2 regions of the Sphingomonas sp. SORGH_AS_0438 genome follow, and region 2 is predicted to be linked to the other one. Evidence: riboswitches for the same ligand, from Rfam matches in the RefSeq annotation. Region 2 holds a riboswitch; the other holds the start of a gene.
The links. Region 2 has a riboswitch for cobalamin ahead of QE452_RS05175 (DUF1852 domain-containing protein). Riboswitches for the same ligand answer to the same signal wherever they lie in the genome.
Positions count from the first base shown of each region.

Region 1: another riboswitch for cobalamin. It lies ahead of QE452_RS13090 (TonB-dependent receptor domain-containing protein); the one in region 2 lies ahead of QE452_RS05175 (DUF1852 domain-containing protein).

Region 1 is NZ_JAVIZS010000001.1:2,814,198-2,818,688, reverse strand. Features, by position in the region: gene QE452_RS13105 (exodeoxyribonuclease VII small subunit) at 1-212, shown strand, start outside; gene QE452_RS13100 (farnesyl diphosphate synthase) at 220-1,119, shown strand; partial or broken gene coaD (pantetheine-phosphate adenylyltransferase) at 1,116-1,629, shown strand; cobalamin riboswitch at 1,650-1,856, shown strand; gene QE452_RS13090 (TonB-dependent receptor domain-containing protein) at 1,978-3,837, shown strand; gene QE452_RS13085 (ABC transporter substrate-binding protein) at 3,839-4,491, shown strand, end outside.
Region 2 is NZ_JAVIZS010000001.1:1,085,072-1,089,562, forward strand. Features, by position in the region: gene QE452_RS05165 (acyltransferase) at 1-371, shown strand, start outside; gene QE452_RS05170 (methionine synthase) at 580-1,608, opposite strand; gene QE452_RS05175 (DUF1852 domain-containing protein) at 1,638-2,621, opposite strand; cobalamin riboswitch at 2,745-2,968, opposite strand; gene QE452_RS05180 (hypothetical protein) at 3,075-3,290, opposite strand; gene QE452_RS05185 (VOC family protein) at 3,531-3,914, shown strand; gene QE452_RS05190 (UPF0149 family protein) at 4,016-4,491, opposite strand, start outside.

The DNA of each region.
Region 1 (4,491 bases), 1.7 Mb from region 2:
TCGAAGCCGCGCTGAAGGAATTGGAGCGGATCGTCGGCCGGTTGGAAAGCGGCGACGCGACGCTGGACGAATCGATCCGCCTGTACGAGCGCGGCGACCGGTTGCGCGCCCGCTGCGCCGAGCGGCTCGATGCGGCGCAGGCGCGGATCGAGGCGATCCGGCTGGACGCGGACGGCAAGCCCGCCGGCACGCGCCCCTTTGCCGCGGGCTGAGGCGCCCATGCCCGCTCTGCCCGCGTCGCTGCCCGACGCGATCTCGCTGGTCGCCGAGGCGGTCGATGCCCGGTTCGACACGCTGCTCGCCATCCCCGACGATCCGCGCGCCGACCTCTATCGCTGCATGCGCCATGCCGCGATCGGCGGTGGCAAGCGGCTGCGGCCGCTGTTGACGATCGCGACCGCCGACCTGTTCGGCGTCGATCGCGCCTGCGCCGTGCTGGTCGGCACCGCGATCGAGGCGATCCATGTCTATTCGCTGATCCACGACGATCTGCCGGCGATGGACGATGACGACATGCGCCGGGGCAAGCCGACCGCGCACAAAATCTATGGCGAGGCGACCGCGATCCTGGCGGGCGACTGCCTCCATGCGCTGGCGTTCGAGGTGCTGGCCGATGCGGATACGCATCCCGATCCGTTCGTGCGGTCCGAACTGGTGCTTGATCTGGCGCGCGCCGCCGGCCCCGGCGGCATGGCGGGCGGGCAGATGATGGACCTGGAGGCGGAAAAGGCGCGCTTCGACCTCGGCACCGTCACCCGGCTCCAGCAGATGAAGACCGGCGCGCTGATCTGCGCGGCGGTGGAGGCGGGCGCGATCCTGGGCCGGGTGCCGCCCGAGGGGCGCGTGCCTCTGCGCGGCTATGCGCACGACCTGGGCCTCGCCTTCCAGATCGCCGACGACCTGCTCGATGCCGAGGGCGACGAGGAACTGGCCGGCAAGAAGCTGCGCAAGGACGGCGAGGCGGGCAAGGAGACGTTCCTGTCGCTGCTCGGCGTCGATCGTGCCCGCGAGCAATGCGGGATGCTGGTCGACCAGGCGGTGCAGCATCTGCGCGGCTATGGCGCGGAGGCGGACCTGCTGCGCGCCATCGCCCGCTATGTGGTGGAGCGCGACCGGTGACCCGGATCGGCGTCTATCCCGGCACCTTCGACCCTGTCACACTCGGCCATATGGACATCATCCGGCGCGGCGCGAAGCTGGTCGACCGGCTGGCTGGTGGTGGGGGTGACGACCAATGCCTCCAAGTCGCCGATGTTCTCACTCGACGAGCGGATGGCGACGGTGCGGCGCGAGGTGGCGACGATCGGCGGCGCGATCGACGTGGTGCCGTTCGATTCGCTGCTGATGGACTTTGCCGTGCGCGAGGGGGCGAGCGTGATCGTGCGGGGCCTGCGCGCCGTCGCCGATTTCGAATATGAATATCAGATGGCGGGCATGAACCAGCAGCTCAACCGCCATGTCGAGACCGTCTTCCTGATGGCCGATGTCGCGTTGCAGCCGATCGCGTCGCGGCTGGTCAAGGAGATCGCGCTGTTCGGCGGCGACGTGTCGAAGTTCGTGCCCCCCGATGTGTGCCGGGACCTGGTCGCGCGCGTCGCGGCGCTGGGGCGCGGTCGGCAGGCTGATTGACCGGACCCGCGCCGGCGGCTAACCGCGCCGCCGTGACGGGTTCCCCCTGACCGGGGATCAAAAGGGAAGCCGGTGAGTGGTTTGTCCACGATCCCGGCGCTGTCCCCGCAACTGTGACCGGCGAGCGGCCGCCCCAACAGGCCACTGGACCCAGAGACGGTCCGGGAAGGCGGGGCGGCGGCGATGACCCGGAAGCCAGGAGACCTGCCCGTCACGGTCGATCCATCGCGCCGGCGGGAGCACCGGAGCGGACGAGGCGATATTCCTCGAGCGAACGACGCGCGGCGACGCGTGCGCAATGGTGCGGACGCCGCCGAGAGGGGGAATGCGTTCGTGTTGAGATTTGCCGTGTCCGTCCTGGCGCTTGCCGCCGCCGCTCCCGCACTGGCGCAGGCGGCCCCGGACGACGACCAGATCGTCGTCACCGCCGCCCGCGCGCCGCAGAAGCTGGACGAGGTCGGCCAAGCGCTGACCGTCATCGACCGCGCGGAGATCGAGGCGCGCCAGACCGTCTCGATCGCCGACCTGCTGTCGACCACGCCGGGCGTCACCGTCACCCGCAATGGCGGGATCGGCAGCCTGACCAGCCTGCGCATCCGGGGCGCGGAAGCGGAGCAGACGCTGGTCGTGATCGACGGCGTGCGCGTCAACGATCCGTCCTCGCCCGGCGGCGGCTTCGACTTCGCCAACCTGCTCTCCTCGTCGATCGAGCGGATCGAGGTGCTGCGCGGGCCGAATTCGGTGCCCTGGGGCAGCCAGGCGATCGGCGGCGTCGTCAACATCATCACCCAGGCGCCGACCGACCGGTTCCGCGCTCATGCGCGCGCCGAATATGGCTATGCGAACAGCGCCTTCGCCAGCGCCGGCGTGTCGGGCGGCGCCGGGCCGCTCGCCCTGTCGCTGACCGGCGGCTATCTGGACAGCGACGGCATCTCCGCCGCCGCCAATGGCCGCGAGCGTGACGGATACCGCCAATATGGTGCGAACGGCCGCGCGACGCTGGCGCTGACCCGGGACATCGGCATCGACCTGTCGGGCTGGTATGCGCATAGCCGGGTCGGGCTGGATGGCTTTCCGCCGCCCGACTATATGCTGGCCGACACCGCCGACTATGCCAAGACGCAGGAAGTCTATGGCTATGCCGGCGTCCATGCGAACCTGCTGGACGGCCGCCTCCGCAACCGTGCGGCCTTCACCATCGCCGATATCAACCGCGACAATTACGAACCCGCCTTCGGCACCGGCCCCAGCTTCATCGGCCGGGGCCGGTCCGAACGCTATGAATATCAGGGTGATTTCCGGCTGGCCGAGCCAGTCCGCCTGGTCGGCGGCGTCGAGCATGAGACCAGCCGCTATGACGACGGCTTCCTCAAGCGTTCGGTCGGCATCACCAGCGTCTATGGCCAGGCGATCGTCCAGCCGATCCGCGCGCTGACCGTCACCGGCGGCGTGCGGCATGACGATCACCAGCGTTTCGGCGGCCGCACCACCTTCGGCGCGGACGCGGCCTGGGCGCTGGCGACCGGCACGACGCTGCGCGCCAGCTATGGCGAGGGGTTCAAGGCCCCGACGCTCTACCAGCTCTACAGCGCCTATGGGAACGAGGCGCTGCGGCCGGAGACGGCGCGCAACTATGACCTGGGCGTCGAACAGGCGCTGGTGGAGGGCCGGATGCGGATCGGGGCGACCTGGTTCCACCGCGACACGCGCAACCAGATCAGCTTCCGCAACTGCGTCGGCGCGACCGAGTGCGCGGCCTATCCCTTCGGCCGCTACGACAATATCCAGCGCACCCAGGCCGAGGGTGTCGAGTTCACCATCGCGCTGCGTCCGGTCGATGCGCTGACCCTGTCGGGCAACGTCTCCTATATCGACAGCCGCAACCGCACGCCCGGCGCGGCCTTCGACCTCGACCTGGCGCGCCGGCCCAAGGAGACGGCGGCGGTCAATATCGACTATCGCCTGCCCTTCGGCCTGTCGGTCGGCGGCACGGTGCAGATGGTCGGCGACAGTTACGACGACGCGGCCAACAGCGTCCGGCTGGACGGCTATGCGCTGGCCAGCCTGCGCGCGGAACTGCCGATCGGGGATCGCCTGTCCGTCTATGGCCGCGTCGACAACCTGTTCGATGAGGATTACCGGGTCATCGCCGGCTATGGCACCTATGGCCGCGCCGCCTATGGCGGCATCCGCGTGACGCTCGACTGAGATGCGCGCGCTGGCCCTCGCCCTCCTGCTCGCCGGCTGTGCGCAGCCGCCGGGCGGGGGCGGGGGCATCGTCTCGACCAATCCATGCGCGGATGCGATGCTGGTGCACATGGTGCCGCCCGCCCGCATCGCCGCGATCAGCCATTATTCGCAAACGCCCGGCGCCTCCTCGATCCCGCTCGCCCTTGCGCGCCGCTTCCGCGCCACGGCGGGAACGGCGGAGGAGGTGATCGCGCTCCGGCCCGACCTGGTCGTCGCCTCCAGCTTCACCGCGCCCGCCACGCGGGAGGCCTGGGCGCGCGCCGGGCTGAAGACGCTCTATCTCGGCATCCCCGCCACCATCGCCGCCAGCGAGGCGCAGGTGCGCGAACTGGCGCGGGCGGTGGGGGCGGCTCCGGCCGGCGAGCGGATCGTGCGCGACATTGATGCTGGCCTGCGCCGCACCCGGCCGACGGATGCCCGGCGACCAAGGGCCTTGCTCTACATCTCCGGCGACCTCGCCAATGGCGGCGGCACCTTGCTGGATGAAGCGATGACGCATGTCGGCCTGACCAATGCGGCGGCGGGCTATGGCCTGGCCTTTACCGGGCGGCTGCCGGCGGAGACCCTGGTCGTGCACCCGCCGGACCTGGTGATCGCGCCCGACCGCAACCG
Region 2 (4,491 bases):
GTATGGGCGACACGCCGCATGACTGGCGCAATGGCCTGTACGATGCGGCCTGCGTGCTGTTGCTGTTTCCGCTGATCGTCGCGATCGGCGCCGGGCAGAAACTGGCCGATGGCAAAAGCCTGCGCGTGGCCCGGTTCTTCGGTGACCTGTCCTTCCCTTTGTACATCACCCATTATCCCCTGATCTACCTCTACACGGCCTGGGTCGTGGACCAGAAGGTCCCGGCCCGTATCGGCGCGCCCATGGGCGTCCTGCTGGTGATCGTCGCCGTGCTGATCGCCTATGCGAGTCTGAAGCTGTACGACGAACCCGTGCGTCGCCGGCTTGCCGCCCGCTTCCTCCGGCGGTCGGCGGTCGCGCCGTCCCGATGACGATCGGGCTTCGATAGGTCGTGATGCGCTTCGTCGGCGACGGGGCATCGGTCTGGAATGGGGTTGCGGGCGGACGGCCTGCCAAGGATGACCCGTCATCCGCTTCCCGGCATTAGCCCGATGATGGCGAAGCCGAGGAAGCGGATCGGGGTCGGAGCCTAGGTACGTCAGACGCTGGCAGTCGCCGAACAGCCCCCGACTGCGCCGGTCAGGCCGTGATTTCCCGCCTGACGATCGCCGCGCCCGCACCCAGCGCCTTCAACTTGCCGGTCGCGACCTTGCGGCTCAAAGGCGCCATGCCGCAATTCGTCGCCGGGTAGAGCTTGTCCGCATCGACGAAGCGCAGGGCGTTGCGCAGGGTATCGGCGACCTGTTCCGGCGTCTCGATGCTATCGGTGGCGACGTCGATCGCGCCGACCATCACCTTCTTGCCGCGGACGAGCTCGATCAGGTCCATCGGCACTCGCGAATTCTGGCATTCGAGCGAGATGATATCGATCTTCGATTTCTGGAGGTTGGGGAAGGTTTCCTCATATTGCCGCCATTCGGAGCCGAGCGTCTTCTTCCAGTCGGTATTGGCCTTGATCCCATAGCCGTAGCAGATGTGGACGGCGGTCTCGGCCTTCAGGCCCTCGGCGGCGCGTTCCAGGGTGACGATACCCCAGTCGTTCGCCTCGTCGAAGAACACGTTGAAGGCGGGTTCGTCGAATTGGATGATGTCGACGCCCGCAGCCTCCAGTTCGCGGGCCTCCTCGTTGAGGATGCGGGCGAATTCCCAGGCCAGCTTCTCGCGGCTCCGGTAATGGGCGTCGAAGAGGGTATCGATCATCGTCATCGGCCCCGGCAGGGTCCATTTGATCGGCTGGGTGGTCTGGGCGCGCAGGAACCGCGCATCGTCGACGAAGACCGAGCGGGGCCGCGACACGGCGCCGGTGACCGTCGGCACGCTGGCGTCGTAACGGTTGCGGATACGCACCGTCTCGCGCTTCTCGAAGTCGACGCCGTCCAGATGCTCGATGAACGTCGTGACGAAGTGCTGGCGGGTCTGCTCGCCGTCTCCCAGGATATCGATGCCCGCCTGGCGCTGATCGTCGACCGCCAGACGCAGCGCGTCCTGCTTGCCCGCGATCAGTTCCTCACCCTCCAGCTTCCACGGCGACCACAGGGTCTCGGGCTGAGCAAGCCAGCTGGGCTTGGGCAGGCTGCCCGCCGTCGTCGTCGGCAACAATCTCGTCATGATGGAATATACCTGTCGTTTGGGTGGGATCAGAGGCCGCAGGTCGCGGACCAGCGTCGAAGGGCGGCACCATGCGGCGCGATGATATGCGCCTCGGCCAGCTTGCCTTGCTCCACGGCGAGCCGGCTGCGCTCCTCGCGATCGTAGACGATGCGGGTCAGCGAATAGTCCTGATATGTCAGGCTCGGCCGGTACTGCTCCGCCGCCACGGAGTTGGCGTTGTAGATTTCGGGGCGATAGATTTTCTGGAACGTCTCCATCGTCGCGATCGTGCCGGCGAGTTCGAGGTTGGTGTAGTCGCTGACCAGATCGCCGATATGATAGAAGGCCAGGGGCGCGACGCTGTGCGGCGGCATGAAGTAGCGCACTTTCATGCCCATCTTCGCGAAATACCGGTCGGTCGGGGAGGTATCGTCGTTCCGATACTCGACGCCGAGGATAGGATGGACGTTTGCCGTCCGGTGGTAGATCGCCTTGCTCGACACGCTCAGGCAGATGACCGGGGCCTTCCGAAAATGGTCGCGATAGGCGCTTGAGCCGAGAAAGCGCTTGAACAGAGCGCCGTGGAGATCGCCGAAATCGTCCGGCGCACCGCCACCTCCGGTCCTGAGGTGGTCCGGGAGAACGACGTTGAAGTCGTAGTCCCGGATGTAGGAGGAGAAGTTGTTGCCGACGATGCCATCGGTCCGCTCGCCGCTGCGTCGGTCGACGATGCTGGTGTGCAGAATCTCGATCAGGGGAAGCGCGTCGTCGGCGTCACCATCGCCAATGGTCAGCGCGGCGGAGATGATCTTCAACTCGATCGTGTAGCGATCACCGGTGGGATTGTCCCAGTGCATCAGCGCGTTGAAACGGCGATCGATCATCATCAGCGTGTTGCGCAGATTCTCTTGCCGGTTGTCGCCTCGGGCGAGATTGGCGAAGTTGGTGGTGATGCGCGTGCTGTCGGCCGGACGATAGTCCTCGTTGAACGGGATGCTGCTGATCGTGAATGTGAACCCGCTATTCGTCATGACTCACCTGGCTTTGCGGACAGAGGTCAGGCGAGAGCGCGCAAGGCAGGGACAGGCCCGGATGGCGGAACGTCACGGACCGTCGCGTCGAGCGCGATCCACCGGAGGAACCCCCGTCCGAGGAACGTTATGGCGTCGAAAGGCAGGTCTCCTGGCTTGCGGGTCGACGCGGTGGCTCCGGCCTTCCCGGGCTCCTTGCGGGAACCCAGTGACACGAATTGGAGCCGCCGCTCGCCGCTTACAGTTGCGGGGGCAGCGCCGGACTCTGCCCTGAAGGACACCACCGGCTTCCCGTCTTAGCCCCATCGCCATGCCTGGGATGGGGAACCTCGACGCCGCGTTCCAACACCAACACCGAGGCATTGTCAATCATGATATAAAGATATCCTTATATCTTGATGACGTGATGTCCGGCGCCCGGATGCCCTCTGGCGCAAGATAGGGCGCGTGCGCCTACAAGCCGGCCTGGTCGATCCTTTGTGCGATTTCGCTGGGCAACGCGGCTTCCGATTTCGGTTGCAGCCGATGAAGCGCCGTCTGCACGCGCTTGCGCGCGACCTGATAGGCCTTGTGGCGGATGACCCGCATCGCGTTTGTCCGCCAGGACGGGCTTTCGCCCAGCCGGGCTTCCCATTTGGCCTCCTCCGCTTCGAGGATCGACAGCGCCATGCGCAGTCCGTCGCGTCGTCCGCGGGCATAGTCTTCGGAAATGGGGGATGTCGTCATCGGGTGGCGAGGGTGGCCCGCCCCATGGTCCCTGACAAGCCAAATTCCCGGCCCGGCAATCGGTCCTGGCCGATATCCGCTTCATCCTTCGGGCCGCCTGCACCGATCCGATGGCCCGGATGCCGCTTCCGTTCGTTCCGGGCACTGTCCCAAGCAGGAGAGAATAGCGTGCTGTTTCACACGATGGTCGGATCGAACGACATTGAGCGATCGAAGCGTTTCTACGACACGGTGCTGGGCACCCTCGGCGTAGGGGAGGCGATGCGGAACATCGCCGACAGCGGTCATACCCGACTGATCTATCGGAACGACAACGGGACCAACTTCATCGTCAGCCAGCCGATCAACGACGAGCCGGCAACCGTCGCGAACGGCAGCACCGTCGCCTTTGCTTGCAACTCGCCGGAGCAGGTGAAGCAGTTTCACGATGTTGCGGTCGCCAATGGCGGCACGTCGATCGAAGCACCGCCGGGTCCGCGCAACACGGCCTCCATGGGCACGATCGAACTCGCCTATGTTCGCGATCCCGACGGCAACAAGCTTTGCGGGATCCATTTTCCCAAATAAGCGGGCCTAACCGTGCTGCCCGTCCCGGTTGCGGGCGGGCAGCACCCGATTGATCCGGTGCGACCAACCACGGAAGACATCGTCCATTCGGGTTCGGCAGGTCAGGCGCAGCAATGCTTGCGCTTCTTTCCCGAGCCGCAGGGGCAGGGATCGTTGCGGCCGGTCTTGGCCGGCGCGACTGTCTCCATGGCATTCGCCTTCGTCTCGCCCGTATGAGCGCGGGCCGCATGGAGGCGCTGGATCGTGTCCGTCAGTTCGGCCACCGCACGGTCCTGGAACGCATTGATCTCCACGCTGTCGAGATCGCTTTCGTCGCGGGCGATCGCGATCAGCGCCAGCAGGCGCCGCCACGGATCGGCCCATTCGCTATCAGCGGCCGCGGCGTCCCACGCATCCGGACGCAACGCGATCGCATCGGAAAAGCCGTCGATCCAGAATTCCCACAGAACGTCGCCATCCCGCTCGTCGATGTCGAGGATCGGCTGCAGCTTGCCGCGGGACAGGTCGCGCGCGATCTCGTCGCGCCGCGCCGTCACCGCCCTGACGAACCATTGCACGTCGAGCGGGTCCTCGAACG